3 regions of the Ochrobactrum sp. 19YEA23 genome follow, and region 1 is predicted to be linked to each of the others. Evidence: riboswitches for the same ligand, from Rfam matches in the RefSeq annotation. Region 1 holds a riboswitch; each other region holds the start of a gene.
The links. Region 1 has a riboswitch for thiamine pyrophosphate ahead of thiD (bifunctional hydroxymethylpyrimidine kinase/phosphomethylpyrimidine kinase). Riboswitches for the same ligand answer to the same signal wherever they lie in the genome.
Positions count from the first base shown of each region.

Region 2: it holds a riboswitch for thiamine pyrophosphate, as region 1 does, so the genes downstream of both, thiC (phosphomethylpyrimidine synthase ThiC) here and thiD (bifunctional hydroxymethylpyrimidine kinase/phosphomethylpyrimidine kinase) in region 1, are expected to answer to the same signal.
Region 3: it holds a riboswitch for thiamine pyrophosphate, as region 1 does, so the genes downstream of both, thiB (thiamine ABC transporter substrate binding subunit) here and thiD (bifunctional hydroxymethylpyrimidine kinase/phosphomethylpyrimidine kinase) in region 1, are expected to answer to the same signal.

Region 1 covers NZ_JASAMQ010000001.1:596,610-601,804, forward strand. The annotation lists gene QBD01_RS02675 (thiazole synthase) at 1-57, opposite strand, end outside; gene thiS (sulfur carrier protein ThiS) at 59-256, opposite strand; gene thiO (glycine oxidase ThiO) at 253-1,245, opposite strand; gene thiD (bifunctional hydroxymethylpyrimidine kinase/phosphomethylpyrimidine kinase) at 1,245-2,135, opposite strand; TPP riboswitch at 2,222-2,328, opposite strand; gene QBD01_RS02695 (putative bifunctional diguanylate cyclase/phosphodiesterase) at 2,741-4,765, shown strand; gene QBD01_RS02700 (heavy metal translocating P-type ATPase) at 4,918-5,195, shown strand, end outside.
Region 2 covers NZ_JASAMQ010000010.1:552-5,746, reverse strand. The annotation lists gene hmgA (homogentisate 1,2-dioxygenase) at 1-602, opposite strand, end outside; gene QBD01_RS21130 (MarR family winged helix-turn-helix transcriptional regulator) at 747-1,178, shown strand; gene QBD01_RS21125 (MarR family transcriptional regulator) at 1,188-1,622, opposite strand; gene QBD01_RS21120 (MFS transporter) at 1,979-3,295, shown strand; TPP riboswitch at 3,451-3,562, shown strand; gene thiC (phosphomethylpyrimidine synthase ThiC) at 3,654-5,195, shown strand, end outside.
Region 3 covers NZ_JASAMQ010000011.1:104,394-109,588, forward strand. The annotation lists gene cdlP (cell division protease CdlP) at 1-239, opposite strand, end outside; gene thiQ (thiamine ABC transporter ATP-binding protein) at 541-1,263, opposite strand; gene thiP (thiamine/thiamine pyrophosphate ABC transporter permease ThiP) at 1,260-2,888, opposite strand; gene thiB (thiamine ABC transporter substrate binding subunit) at 2,885-3,889, opposite strand; TPP riboswitch at 3,986-4,100, opposite strand; gene QBD01_RS22215 (thiamine diphosphokinase) at 4,205-4,882, shown strand; gene QBD01_RS22220 (glycine zipper domain-containing protein) at 4,994-5,195, shown strand, end outside.

The DNA of each region.
Region 1 (5,195 bases):
TTGCGCCGTGCCGAGCAGCAGGCGGCTTTCAAATTGTTGGCCGTAGAATTCCAGCATCTCAGCCTCCCTGCATCGGGGCCAGAACTTCGATGCGGTCGCCAGCCGACAAGGTCGCGGCTGCGCGCTCGTCGCTGGCCACGAATTCACCGTTCAGCGCGGTTGCAACAATCGCTTCATCCAGTTCGATCTCGGTCAGCAGCGCCGCCAGATTGGCGGCTGCCGTGGTGATGACTTCACCGTTGAGCACGATCGTCATGCATAGTCCTCCACAAATTCGGGCATGGTTTCGGGCGTGGTCGCGGCCGCAACCGCCATGCGTGCCACGGCGGGCGAAAGCAGGAAGCCATGGCGGTAAAGCCCGTTGACATAGATGGTTTTGCCACGCCGTCGCACGCGGGGCAGGTTGTCTGGAAAGGCGGGGCGCGCATCGACGCCGGTTTCGAGAATCTCCGCTTCGCCGAAGGCCGGATGCAGGGCGTAAGCCGCGCTCAAAAGCTCCAATGTCGAGCGCACGCTGATGCCACTGCGCTGATCGCTTTCGATCATCGTCGCGCCGATCATGTGCACGCCGTCGCCGCGCGGCACGATGTAGAGCGGAATGCGTGGATGCAGGAGACGCACAGGCCGCGAAAGGTTGATGTCACGCGAGCGGACAACCAGCATCTCACCTTTGACACCGCGCAGATCGGGCAGCACATCGCGGGCGCTAAGACCGCGGGCATCGACGATAATATCCGCGTCGATCTTCGCTGTGTCCGCTTCCGTATTGAGGTGGAACACGACGCCTTTTCTTTGCAGGTTTCCGGCCAGTTCAACCAGTGTCTTGCGCGGATCGAGATGGCCTTCGCGTGCGAAGAACAGGCCCTGCCGGAAACGTCCGGCGAGATCGGGTTCCAGCGCATCGATGCGTTCACTGTCTATTGTGTCGAAGGCTTCCGTGCGGCGGGCGAAGCGGCGCAACTCGCTGGCGTCGCGGTTGTGCGACAGAACCAGCGTGCCTTCGCGCTTGACGCCGGAGACGTGCTTTTCCCACCAGCCGATGGCTTCCTGACCGAGCCGTACCACAGGCTCCTCGGCGCTTTCGCCCTCGCACCATGGCGCCAGCATGCCGCCTGCAAGCCAGGAGCAGCAGTCGGAACCGATCTGCGGGCTGCGGGCAATCACCGTGACGGCGTGGCCCTGATCGGTGAACTCGGCGGCGGTGGCAAGACCGGCGACACCCGCTCCGATGATGGTGACGCGCATCACGCAATCTCCTCCGTGCGGGTTTTCCAGAGGTCATGGAAATGGTGCACCGGCCCATGGCCGTGTCCGATCTTCAATGTGTCGGCAGCGCGGATTGCCCCTTGCAGATAGGTGTGGGCTGCAAGCACCGCTTTTTCGAGCGGCAGGTTTTTGGCAAGCTCTGCCGCAATGGCCGAGGAGAGCGTGCAGCCTGTGCCATGGGTGTTGACGGTCCGGATGCGTGGCGCTTCGATACGCAGCGTCGGCTGATCGCGGCGAACGAGCAGGTCGACGCAAATTTCGCCTTCGGCATGCCCGCCCTTCATCAGAACGGCTTTCGCGCCGAGTTCGAGCAATGCGCGGCCCTGCTGTTCGGCGTCTTCATCGTCGAGCGCCAGACCGCAGCCGAGCAGGCAGGCCGCTTCAGGCCGGTTGGGAGTCAAAAGCGTTGCGAGCGGCACCAGTTTCTGACGCAAAAGCGCAATGGCGTTTTCGCTCAAAAGCCGGTCGCCCGACTTGGCCACCATCACCGGATCGAGCACGATAGGGCCTGAAAAATGGGCAAGTCCGCGCGCAATGGCATCGATGGTTTCAGGCACGGACACCATGCCGATCTTCACCGCAGCCACGTCGAGATCGCTGAAGACGGCGTCTATCTGCCCAGCGACGATGGCGGGCGGGATGTCATGCACCGCGCTCACCGTACAGGTGTTCTGCACGGTCACAGCGGCAATGACGCTCGCGCCATAGACGCCGAGCGCCGAAAATGTCTTGAGGTCGGCCTGAATGCCAGCACCGCCGCCACTGTCGGAACCGGCAATGGTCACACAGATGGGGGGCACGCAGATGGGCGCAGACCGTGTCTGGTCATTGTTGGATTTGGTTCGGGAGAAACTATGTTTCTGGTTCATCGTATCGTCTCTCATTCCGAACGGAAAGATGAGACGCCATGAACCTGTATGGAGCATAAGCTCCGAGTGGGATGAACCCTGTCCGCGACGCGTCAAACTCCGTTCCCTACGCAGGTATTACCCGGATCAGGTTCAATGGGTTAACGCGAGAACGCGCCTCTCAGCCTCTTTCGAGGCACCCCAACGAATTTTGCATCCATAGGCATAGGCCGGAAGTTTTGAACGGTCAAGCAATCTTCAGTGGATGTGGGGTCACTTCCCGGTGACGGCAGCTGCGATAAAATAAGATCATCAGAAAAAACTAAATGAGCGCCTCCTTCATATATGGTTTGTTAAAACCATTGGTCGTATTGTCCCTGCGGGGAAGTGCGTCCTGGTGGCGGTCCCCGCCTGTTTGTTCGTGCCTGTCTGGTCATGAACTCATGCGGAATATGATGTTCCAGTGAGAGGTTTTATTGGCTAATTTAGACTGACGGCATGTGTCGGCTTGGGGCAAGGGGTGTATAATGGCGAAGCGGAAAGCCGGTCCGGCAGAGGCGGGAGGCTCCATGGCGAGCACATCCCAGCAGGATTTCCGTATTCTGTTCACCACCCATCCGACGCCAATGTGGGTCTATGATCCGCAGACCCTCGGCTTCATCATCATGAACGACGCAGCCTATGCGCTTTACGGCTACACGCCCGACGAGCTGCCGGGCATGACCGTACTTGATATCCGTCCGCATACCGAGCGCGAGCGCATGCTGAGCGCTGTTCGTGATCGTAGCGATCTGGAGCGCCCGGAGCGCTGGCAGCACCGGCGCGCCGACGGCGAAATCATCGAAGTCCTGACCTACGGGCGTGAGGTGCAGTTCGATGGCAGGGAAGCCATTCTCGCCATCGTACAGGACCGGACCGAACTTGCCGAAGCCAACCGGCAGGCGATCCATGCCCAGTCTTTGCTCGATAGCCTTGTCAGCAATCTGCCGCTCGGCGTGTTCATCAAGGACATGCAGGATGAGGGGCGTTATGTGCTCTACAATCAGGCGGCCTCGCAGGCGAGCGGCAAGGCGGTCGAGACGGTGGTCGGCTTTACCGACGCCCAACTGATGACGGATCTGGAGCGCCGCCAATATGCGCAGCAGGATCGTCAGGTGATGAGCAAGGGCGAAGCGCTGAGCGTTGAATATAAAACCCATCACGACGATGGAACCCTGCGTATTCTGCGCGTGATCAAGAGTTCCATTCCGCCGATTGACGGCGCTTCGCCGCGCTATCTGATCGGCCTGATCGAAGACGTCACCGAACGACGCGAAATCGAGGCGCGCATGGCCCATATCGCCATGCATGACAGCCTCACGCGATTGCCCAACCGTGCCTATTTCTCCCATCATGTGGAGGAATTGCAGAAAAAGGGCGGTGATGCGGAGCCATTTGCACTTTTCTATATCGACATCGATCATTTCAAGAGCATCAACGACAATATCGGCCATCAGGCAGGCGACCAGCTTTTGCAGCAGGTGGCCGAGCGGTTGCGCCAGATCACCACGAGCGACCAGTTCATCGCACGGCTCGGCGGCGATGAATTCGCCGTCATCTACCGCAGCGGGACTGTTGGCCAGATCGCCATGTTTGCGGATCGGGTACTTTCGGCGTTTCAGGAACCGTTCAAGCTCGGCGACAATTCCGAATTCGTCACCTGCAGCATGGGCATCGCGCAGGCGCCGCTGCATGGCGATAATTCCGACGTACTGATGCGCAATGCCGATCTGGCGCTTCACGCATCGAAATCAAGCGGCAGGCGCAGCTTCCATTTCTACCAGCACTCGCTGCGTCTGGCTGCTGAAAAGCGCCACATCATGACGAGCGAGCTGCGTCAGGCGCTGTCGTCCCAACAGTTCGAACTGCATTATCAGCCGATCTTCAATCTGGAGAGCGGGTTGATTTCCGGTTTCGAAGCACTGATCCGCTGGCGTCATCCCGAACGCGGGATGATTTCCCCGGCGGAATTCATTCCGCTTGCGGAAGAAACCGGATTGATCGGCCCTATCGGTGACTGGGTGCTGTTGGCTGCCTGCCGCGAAGCGGTTTCCTGGCCGGAGGACATCAAGGTCTCAGTCAATCTGTCGCCGGTCCAGTTCAGCCAAAGCTCGCTGTTGCACTCTGTAACCGATGCGCTGGATGCCGCCCGCCTGTCGCCAAACCGGCTCGAACTGGAAATCACTGAATCGGTGTTTCTGTCCAACAGCAAGCACAATATCGAATTGCTGTTCGAGTTGCGCCGCCTTGGCGCTCGTATTGCCATGGACGATTTCGGCACCGGCTATTCCTCGCTCAGTTATCTGCGCTCCTTTCCGTTTGACAAGATCAAGATCGACCGCAGCTTCGTATCCGGGATCGAAGCGGATACGCGCGATCTCGCCATCATCCAGGCGGTGGCCACGCTGGGCGCTGGTTTCAACATCGTCACCACCGCCGAAGGCGTAGAAACAACACAGCAGCTTGAGCGCTTGAGAACCGAGCGTTTCGGCGAAGTGCAGGGCTTTCTGACCGGTCGCCCGATGCCGGCCAGCGATGTGCAGGCCTTTATCCAGAGCAATAATGGCACTGGCCTCACCATGCCCGCAGCCCATAACCGGCTGCCAATCTGACCGGAAACTCCGCCACCACTACACCGCATTGCCGCTTCCAAAAAAGTGCTTGACCTTCCAACGGTGGGAAGGAGTACTTATATGGCAATTCAGAAATCTAGCCTCTCCGGAGGCGTGAAGAGAGGCCGCTAAGGGTCTCGAAGAGGATTGCCATGAACAAGCCCGTCGATCACGAATCCATCAGCTTTCCCGTTCCCGTGGAAGGCATGAGCTGCGCATCCTGTGTCTCCTCGGTCGAAAAGGCCGTGTCGAAGGTCGCAGGCGTCGACAAGGTTTCCGTCAATCTGGCCACTGAGCGCGCCGACGTGACCTTCAAGGGCACGCCAGATCTGCCTGCCGTCATCGATGCCATCCGCAAGGCAGGCTACGAGGTTCCGTCCGGCAGCATCGATCTCGCCATTGAAGGCATGAGCTGCGCCTCCTGTGTCAG
Region 2 (5,195 bases), on a different contig from region 1:
TCCTTGGGCTCAAGATCGATGATGCCAAGCTCGGTGCAGAAGCGCAGGCGGCCCTCCTGCGGCACGACCAGCAATTCGCTGTCGGCAGAGTAAAAATACTCGTCCTCCATCGAGCGCGTGATCAGATAGACATGGCTTGCCATACCGATCTGGATATTCACATCGCCCGCCGTGGTCATGGTGCGCATGCCGGTGATCCACGTCAGATCCTCATCCGGCCCCGGCAGCGGGATAGGGTCCCAGCGATACTGGCCGAGACTGGTGATATTGCGCCGCTGCGGATCGCCGACCGGCAGATTGGGCGCGGTCTTCCAGTACGGCACATCTATCAGCTGGAATCGGCCCGTATGATGGACCGATGGGCGAATGCGATAGCACCAGGTCCGCTCGTTTTGACCACGCGGCGCGGTGAAAGCGGTGCCGGACAGCTGCTCGGCATAAAGCCCGTAATTGCATTTCTGCGGTGAATTCTGACCTTGCGGCAAAGCGCCCGGCAGCGCCTCGGTTTCAAAGTCATTGCCGAAACCGGGCATATAGCCCTCGACCGTTCCAGTCGTTACCGATGCGCGGACCATGCCCTGCGGGATCGTGTGAGTGGTCATGATTATTCCTCCCGGCAAATTCGTTGCTCTAACAACGATATTAACGTTGCGAATGCAACGAAGTCAATGCTTCTTGCGTGACACGTCTTTTTCCGTTGTATTTGCAATGAAACTCTGCTCCTTTCCTGCAAAAAGGAGACGTGCATGGCATTCGAACTCGATAGCTTCCTGCCCTATCGGCTCAGTGTGGTGGCCGCGCGGATCAGCGAGCGATTTGCAAAACGCTATGCCGCCGAGGCGGGGCTGACCATCCCTGAATGGCGCGTATTGGCGCATCTCTATCGTAGCGGCGAAGTCAGCATCCGGGATATCAATACCCGGGTCAATCTCGACAAGTCGATTGTCAGCCGGGCCGCAACCCGTCTGGAAGGTGCGGGCTTACTGCGTAAATCCGACAACAATGTCGACCGTCGATTGATTGTACTCGCACTCACCCCCAAGGGGGAAGAACTGATGCACCGTCTCGGCAAGATTGCCGACGAGTTTCAGGCGGAGATCCTTAAAGATCTAGGCCCGGACGCCAAACATTTTCTCGATGGGCTGACCCGCCTTTCCAGCGCCCACCCTTCGCGATAGTTGCGAACCTCACTCGGCTTCAGTCACCTGTTTGACGGCCTTGTGCAGAGCAGCAATGCCCGTTTCCAGAGCCAGCCGGTCCTGCTCGGACATCGCACCCAAGATGGCATTGGCCTTGGCATCGACTTCGCCAAAGGCCTTTTGAAACAGGGCTTGGCCCGCATCCGTGACAGCATAGTGCCGCAAACGTCGGTCTTCTTTCGATACAGTCCTGACAATCAGGCCTTTCTCTTCCAGACGGCTGGCGGCCCGACTGACCTGCACCTTGTCGAGGGAGGTGCGCTGGGCAAGCCGCACGGAATCGATGGAACCTGCCTCCGCCAGCAGAAACAGCAGACGCCATTCCTCACGCATCAGCCCATATTCGTGACCATAAACAGCAACCAGCTGCCGGGAGAACGCTTCCGCGACAATCGCGAGCCTATAAGGAAAAAACGTCTCCATGCGCATTGCATACCCCTCACAAAGTCTTTTCATTTCAATCATTTTCCCGGAATGGACGGACAATTTCAAAGGCTTTTTCAAGAGCGAGATCTAGTCGGAGCGAAACGCGGTCTGATAAGATTGCGCCTCAATGAAAACTACCCGTACACCACTGTTATCCTGTCCGTTCGAACTGCCTTTTGAATTGATCCTCGCACCTCCTGCAGATTGTAATCCCCAGAAACTGATGGCCACTATTTCATTGCATATGTAACGTTGCTATTGCAATGAACTTGACTTCGTTGCAAATGATACGATTATAGGGAGCCGGTAGCGAGGAACCGGCATTTCAAATGCTGGGCAGCGGAGGAGCAGCCATGAACACATCAGCACCGGCGGGCACAATGGATGCCGCGCAGACGCAAAAATCATCGATACGGCTTCTTTTCGCGGCCAGCACCGGCACGATTATCGAGTGGTATGACTTCGCGGTTTTCGCTTTTTGCGCCGCACTTGTTTTCAACACCGCGTTTTTTCCGGTGGTCGATCCGATCACCGGCCTGATTGCAGCCCTGTCTACGCAGGCCGTCGGCTTTATCGCTCGTCCCGCTGGAGGCTGGTTCTTCGGTGTTCTGGGTGACAGGATAGGGCGCAAGCAGGCACTCGTGATCAGTCTTTTCCTGATGGGCGGCGCGACTGTCGCCATGGGCCTGCTCCCCACCTATCAGCAGATTGGCGTGTTCGCTCCCCTGTTGCTGCTCCTAATGCGCCTGTTGCAAGGTTTTGCCATCGGCGGCGAATCCACTGGCGCGCTGGTGCTGATCGCCGAAAGCCTTCCGGCCAAGCAGCGTGGGCTCTGGACCGGATTTCCCATGATCGGCGGACCAGCCGGGAATGTACTTGCCACCGCCGTTATCGGTTTGGTCATCGGGCATTTCGGATCGGACGCTTTTGTAGAATGGGCGTGGCGTATTCCCTTCATCGCCTCCATCCTGCTGATCGGTCTCGGTCTATGGGTCCGGCGCAAGGTCGAGGAATCGCCTGCTTTCATCCATCTGCAGGAACAAAAGACCGAAGCCATCAAAGCACCCTTGCGCGAAGCAATCACGACCCAAGGCGCTAATATGCTCCGCGTCCTGTTCGTCAAGGCTGGCGAAAGCGCGCTTTTCTATCTCTTCTCCACATTCTTCGTCGTGCTGGCGACCGTGTTCCTCAAAGTGCCGCGTGAAGCTGCCCTCGGCGCACTGTTCGTCGGTTCCATTGCCGAAGTCGCGGTCATACTCGCGGCAGGCGCCACCGCAGACCGTATCGGACGCAAGGCCGTTACGCTGGTGGGTCTCGTGGGCGGTATCGGCGCAGGCTTCTGGCTATTCAGCCTGCCGCCCGGCGCAGACACCGCGACGCTCACTTGGGCAACCGTGCTGACGCTCTCCTTCCACGGCATTATCGTGGGTGGCATGTCGGCCTATTTCACCGAACTCTTCCCGGCGCGCGTTCGCTACACGGCTATGTCGACATCCTATTCCGTCGCCACGGTGTTGGGTGGAGCGCTTGCCCCGATCATCGGCACGTGGCTGCTCGAGATATTCGGCACGCCCTTCGCGGTCGCGATCTACGCTACATTGATGGCAATCCCGGCGATCTATGTGATGATCACCACACCGGAAACCAAAGGCAGGGATCTGGTGAATTAAAGCGCTTCGGATTTTCAAAAAGCCGCATCAGTGATGATGCCAAATGGAAAAAGAGAAGCCAAGCTTCACCGTTTGTTTTACGTCCATGGTCGGGAATAGAAACACGCGCGCAGCCAACCGGTCTTGACGACCAAAACTGCCCGTGCATAATTTTAAGCATTCACCAGGGGAGTCCCGGCAAGGGGCTGAGATACTGCTAGCGTGCGCAGTGACCCGTTGAACCTGATCCAGTTCATACTGGCGTAGGGACGGTGCAAATGCTGGAATGCGAGCGTCCACTGGATGCTTCCTGATGGCGTTTTTTCATCCTTCCAACACTGGAACTGGGTCTCCAACGTCACATCTTGGAGCCTCAACCATGTCTATTATTACTGGCAACACAGCCCCGACTGTTACCACTGGCCCTCTCCCCGCGTCCCGAAAACTAAGCATACCAGGAACGCTTTATCCGGATATCCGCGTCCCGATGCGAGAAATTGCGCTGCATCCCAGTTCCGGGCTGCCACCCGTTACGGTCTATGACCCGTCTGGCCCCTACACCGACGATCACGCAACGATCAATATCGAAAAAGGGTTGCCCCGACTGCGCGAAAGCTGGATCAGCGGGCGTGGCGATGTCGAAGCCTATGAAGGGCGCTCGGTTCAACCCGCAGATAACGGCTTTGCGACAGGTGAACGACTGACACCGGAATTCCCTTTTCTAAATGCACCGTTGAAAGCAAGGAATGGCAAGGCGGTTACCCAGCTTGCTTATGCCCGTGCAGGGATCATCACTCCCGAAATGGAATTCGTCGCCATCCGCGAAAACCTTGGGCGACAAGCTGTCCAGCATGAATTGCCGCGCGACGGGCAAGGTTTCGGCGCCAACATTCCCGACTATGTAACACCGGAATTCGTTCGCCAGGAGATTGCAGAGGGACGCGCTATTCTTCCTGCCAATATCAACCATCCTGAATCCGAGCCGATGATCATCGGGCGGAACTTTCTGGTTAAGATCAACGCTAATATCGGCAATTCTGCCGTAACATCTTCTATGGGCGAGGAAGTTGAAAAGATGGTATGGGCGATCCGTTGGGGTGCCGATACGGTCATGGACCTTTCAACCGGACGAAACATTCACAATATTCGAGAATGGATCATCCGGAACTCGCCAGTTCCAATCGGTACGGTACCGCTCTATCAGGCTCTGGAGAAGGTCAATGGTATCGCCGAAGATCTGAACTGGCAGATCTATCGCGACACATTGATCGAACAGGCCGAACAAGGCGTTGATTATTTTACCATACACGCTGGCGTGCGGCTTTCTTATATCCACCTCACCGCCAATCGCGTAACCGGCATCGTTTCACGCGGCGGTTCGATCATGGCGAAGTGGTGCCTACACCACCACAAAGAGAGTTTTCTCTACGAACATTTCGAAGAAATTTGCGATATCTGTCGGGCATACGATGTCTCATTCTCCCTTGGCGACGGTCTGCGTCCGGGATCGATCGCAGATGCCAATGACGCGGCACAATTTGCCGAACTCGAGACGCTTGGAGAACTGACCCAGATAGCCTGGTCCAAGGATTGCCAGGTAATGATAGAAGGACCCGGCCACGTTCCTATGCACAAGATCAAAGAGAACATGGACAAGCAATTACACACGTGCGGAGAGGCGCCGTTCTACACGCTCGGACCGCTGACCACTGATATCGCACCCGGTTATGACCATATAACCTCGGGAATTGGTGCAGCGATGATCGGCTGGTTCGGCACCGCCATGCTTTGCTACGTTACCCCGAAGGAGCACCTCGGCTTGCCCAACCGCGACGATGTTAAAATCGGTGTCGTCACCTACAAGATAGCCGCTCATGCCGCAGACCTCGCAAAAGGGCATCCGTCAGCGCGTATCCGTGAT
Region 3 (5,195 bases), on a different contig from region 1:
AGCCGCTGATCCTTGTATTCGCCGCCATAGGTGGCGAGGATGCGCGGATGCTGTTGTGCGCCGATTTGCGCCAGCTTGTCGTTGCGCGTCACATTGTCGACCGTCACCGGATTATCCGATGGCTGCAAGCCGAGATCCTTGCTGGAATTGATCGACTGGCACCCGGAAATCAGGGCGACAGCAAACAAGCCAAAACCCACGGCTGTTTTCCGCCAATTGCTCTGTGTCCGTTCTGGCAGGGAGACTGGAAGACACAGGGAGGCCCGGATACGGGGCTTGTGACGGAACAGTATTTTATCCTCGCGATTCATACATCATCAGGTCGTCCGCAAATCTAGTCACAGTCTGGCAGACGTACAAGCGGCCCGGTAAAGTTGAATACGGTTCTTCCGGGGGATTGCGAACAAAATATGTCCGTTACCGTAACTCTATTTGAGATTAGAGCATTTCCAGCAAAAGTGCGAAGCGGTTTTGCGTCGGACAATGCGGCGTAAAAAAAGATAGAGCGGTTTCAACGATTACATCACAACAGAAGCCGCTCTATCGTCTTTTATCACCGATATAGCGCCGGAGCGCTTCAGGTCCAGTCTCCGACAGAAGGTCGGAAGCGTGGCCTTGCGCCGCAACCTCACCATTTTCGATGAACAGCAATTGCGCATCGAGATAGAGCGCATCTTCCGGCGTATGGGTGACCATCAACACGGTCATGCCGGTTTCACGGCGCAGTCCGTCGACGAGATCGAGCATCTGATGTCGCAATGCGGGTCCAAGCGAAGCAAAGGCTTCGTCCAGCAACAGCACGGGACGTTCACGAACAAGCGCACGGGCAATCGCCACTCGCTGGCGTTCGCCGCCGGACAGGGCTTCGGGCTTGCGCTGTTCTTTATCCCTGAGACCGACACGGGTGAGCGCGTCGGCAATGGCGGCGCGGTCGCTATCCGTCAGTTTCAGGTTCGGCGAGCGACCGAGGCCGACATTTTGCGCCACAGTCAAATGGGCAAACAGATTGTTTTCCTGAAACACCATCGAAACCGGTCGTTCCGGCGGCGGAAGACGCGTCACATCGACACCGCCAATGGCAATCATGCCCGATGAAGGCGTCTCGAAACCGGCAATGAGGTTCAGGAGCGTGGATTTGCCCGAGCCGCTCGGCCCGACAATGGCCGCAATAGAACCGCCCGCAATAGCCAGGTCGAAGCGCATTGCGGTTTCGCCATAGCTGAAACGCACGTCGGTGAGGCGGATGTCGGCGGAAGCAGTCATGAAACGGAATTCTCTTTCCGGGATGTGGCGGCGCGGTCGGCAAGCATCATCAGGCCGAGGCAAAGAAGCCCCAGAATGAGCGCCAGACCGGCAGCATCGAATGTGCGGTAACTGCCCATGCGCTGCAAGAGAAGATAGGGCAGGGTCAGAAGCGCATCGCTGCCGAACAGCGCGATTGTGCCGAGGTCGCCAATGGAAAGCGCCATGGCAAAGGCGAAAGCCATGCCAAAAGGTCTGCGGATCGACGGCCAGTCAATGAGCCGAAGCCGATTGAGGCCATGAATGCCAAGCTGGGCACAGAGCCGATTGTGACGCGCAGCTGCCGTATCCCAGGCCGGGCGCAATAGCCGGACCGCGAAAGGCATAGCCATAGCAGCGTTGACGGTTACCACCATCACCGGCGCGATGGCGAAAGGATTGGTGAAATGGCGCAGCAGGATGAACCATCCCGCGCCGATCACGATAGGCGGCATGACGAGTATCAGGCTCGCGCCCGTATCGAACAGGCTGGCTATTTTGTTGTTTCTGACTGCTTCCCGGGCCGAAACGAGCGCCAGCGAGAGAAGCACTGAGAGCGTTGCCGCAGAAAAACCGAGCGCAAGGCTGGTGCCGATGGCGCGCCAGACTGTCGTTTCGCTGAGCAGGCGGGTGAGGTCGGCAGCAAGGCCGGACACGACCACGCCTGCAATTGGCAAGGCGACATAAAGAAAACCGATGAGAATGGCGGTGATGTTGAACAGGCGTTCACCCCGCGCAGGCCTGCCGTAGCGGCGCGGTGCTGCCGTGTGGGTAAAGCCTTCTTCTGAAGGACGCCCGGTCAGGCGCAGGGCCAGCAGGATCAGCAAGGTCAGGCCGAGCTGGGTGACGGTGAGCGCCACCGCGCGCGCCGGGTCGAAATCAAAATGCAGGCTTTGATAGATCGCCACTTCCAGCGTTGTCGCGCGCGGACCGCCGCCGAGCGTCAGCACAGTAGTGAAGCTTGTCACGCATAGCATGAAGATCAGCCCCGCCATGCCGGGCAGGCTGCGGCGGATAACCGGCCATTCGATCAGCCGAAAACGGGCGCGATTGCCCATGCCAAGCTGGGCCGCCAGTTTCCAATAATCGGCGGGTATCGATTCATAGGCAGCGAGAATGAGCCGCACCGCCAGCGGCATGTTGAAGAACACATGCGCGATCAAAATGCCCGTAATGCCATAGATATCCGGCTGGAACGAGTGGCCCGCAGCGTCCGACATATGGGCGATCAGGCCGTTTCGACCGTAAATGCTGGTAACGCCCAGCACGGCCACAAGGGCAGGCAACGCGAGCGGCAGAGCGAACAGCCGCAGAATAAAACCCCGCCCGGGAAAATGCGCTTCCGAATGCAAGGCGCGCGCAACGGGAATAGCAAAGGCAACCGAAAGCAGGCTCGACGCGATGGCCTGTGCGATAGTGAAACGGGCGGTTCGCCAGAGATAGGCATCGAAATTTGCGGCGGCATCGAAGCCGCCGCTGGCTTCAAAGGCAAGCGCGATGAGCGCGCCACCGGCAAGCACGACAAGAAAAGCCAGCGCCAAAGCCCCCGCGACGGGTTTCATCGCGGGGGCGGAGCTGGTGTTTTTGCCTGCCGGAGTGCCGATCATTTGCTGGTGGCTGCCAGCCATTCATCGACCCAGGCCTTGCGGTTCTTCGCAACCTCGTCGGATGGAATGAGCAAGGTCTTTTCCGGCTTCGGCAATGCGTCGAAAGCGGCGGGAAGCGGCGTCGATGTCTTGCCTGCCGGGAACATCCAGTTGGTTTCCGGGATCACATCCTGAAAGCCGGGGCCGGTCATGAAGGACAGGAACTTCTGCGCCAGCGGGTTCTTGGCGCCAGTCGTCGTCTGGGCGGCCAGTTCGATCTGGAGGTAATTGCCTTCCGGATAGGCCAGCGCCTTATAGCGATCTGTCTTCTCCGCGATGACATGATAGGCTGGCGAACTGGTATAGGAGAGCACCATCGGTGCTTCACCCTTGGTGAAGAGGCCATAGGCTTCCGACCAGCCAGGCGTGACGGTGAGAATGCGCTTCTGCAATTTCTGCCAGGCATCGCCCGCCTGATCGCCATAGACGGCTTTCATCCAAAGCAGTATGCCAAGACCCGGCGTCGAGGTGCGCGGATCCTGAAGCACGATCTTCTGCGACGGGTCCCCTTCGACCAGTTCTTTCAGGCTCTTGGGCGGATTGGGCAGCTTTTCCGAATCATAGACGATGGCGAAATAGCCATAGTCATAGGGCACGAAAATATCGTCCTTGAAATCCCCCGGCACGCTGACATTGCCAAGATCGATGCCGCTTGGCGCGAAGAACCCGCTGGCGCGCGCTTCGGTGGTGAGATTGGTGTCGAGGCCAAGCACAATATCGGCCTTGGTGTTGCCACCTTCAAGCTTCAGCCGGTTGAGCAGCGCGACGCCGTCTGCGGAAGCGACCCAGTTGATCTCGCAGTCGCATTCCTTCTCGAAGTTTTCCTTCACCTTGGGGCCGGGGCCCCATTCGGAAATGAAACTGTCATAGGTGTAGATGGTAAGCTTGTCTTTAGCTTGCGCTGCGGGCGCGAGACTCACCGCTGCCGCAAAAGAGAAGGCCAGCAAAGATAACAGCCGCATAACGGCACGTCCTTTCATCAAGTTAAAAGGATATAGCGCCGCTTGGGGTCTGGAGCACAACCGTAACCGAAAAGCTGCAACTTTTCGGGATCGTGCCGCAGAGCAGCATCTAATCCCTCCGCCGGTGCAAACCGGATCAGGTTCAGCGGGTTGGTTTTTGGAAAAACCTCTCAGCCATTCATGGGAACAAATGGCACCCCGTTAGAGCGTTGCGACATTAATATGTCAGGCCATAAAGGGCAAGAGAGGCAAAACCGATGCAAACTGGGACAAAGCGGACTTCCAGCTGCGATTTGCCCATGATATGAGCGGCTTATGAGCACATTCGTCATCCTTCTCGGCGGCGACCTCGTCGTAACCGAACGGCTGCGGCAGCAGATTGTCGGAGCGCGTATTCTTGCAGCCGATGGCGGTATTCGTCATGCAGCCGCTCTGGGCGTCGAGCCGGAACTGTGGCTCGGCGATTTCGATTCCACGCCGCAAGCCTTGCTCGAGCAATATGCCCATGTGCCGCAAAAGACATTTCCCCGCGCCAAGGATATGACGGACGGCGAACTGGCTTTCGAGGAAGCCTTTGCCCGTGGCGCGACACGCGCCATTTTGTGCGGTGCTTTCGGCGGCCAGCGTACCGATCATACGCTGCTGCATCTCACAATGGCGACAGCGCAGGCAAACAAAGGGCGGAATGTTCTTCTGTCCAGTGGTGTGGAAGAAGCCTGGCCGGTGACGGCTGGCGAGTTTACCTATGATTTCCCGGAAGGCACGCTGTTCAGCGTCATCAGTTTCACCTCTGTGGAGGGGCTTTCAATCACAAATGCGGAGTGGCCGTTAGACAACGTGACCCTTCCTTTTGGTTCTTCGTGGACAGTTTCCAATATAGTGCGTGGAACACTTCGCATTACTGTGCGTTCTGGCTTAGCGATACTTGTTGCAAACTTAAATTCGGAGCATGCAGACGGGGCATCGCTAACCTTACCGATTGAAAAGGCTTGACGCTTGACAGCGAAACGTATTTCAAATGCGTAAGCGGGTTTATTAGTTAGCGCCGAAATTGGGGACGCAAAATCGGCACCTGAAGTGTCAACTTTGACAGGAGATTGTTTGATGAAGTCACGTCTTTCCATGATTGCGGTTGCCGGGGTGCTCGCATTGTCGACAGCAGCATGCACGACCAACGAACAGCGCACGGCTGGTTACGGTGTTGGCGGCGCAGCAATTGGTGCTCTCGCCGGTGGTGCAATCGGCGGTAACGGCCGTGGCGCTCTCACGGGTGCTGCTATCGGTGCTGTTGCCGGTACGCTGGTTG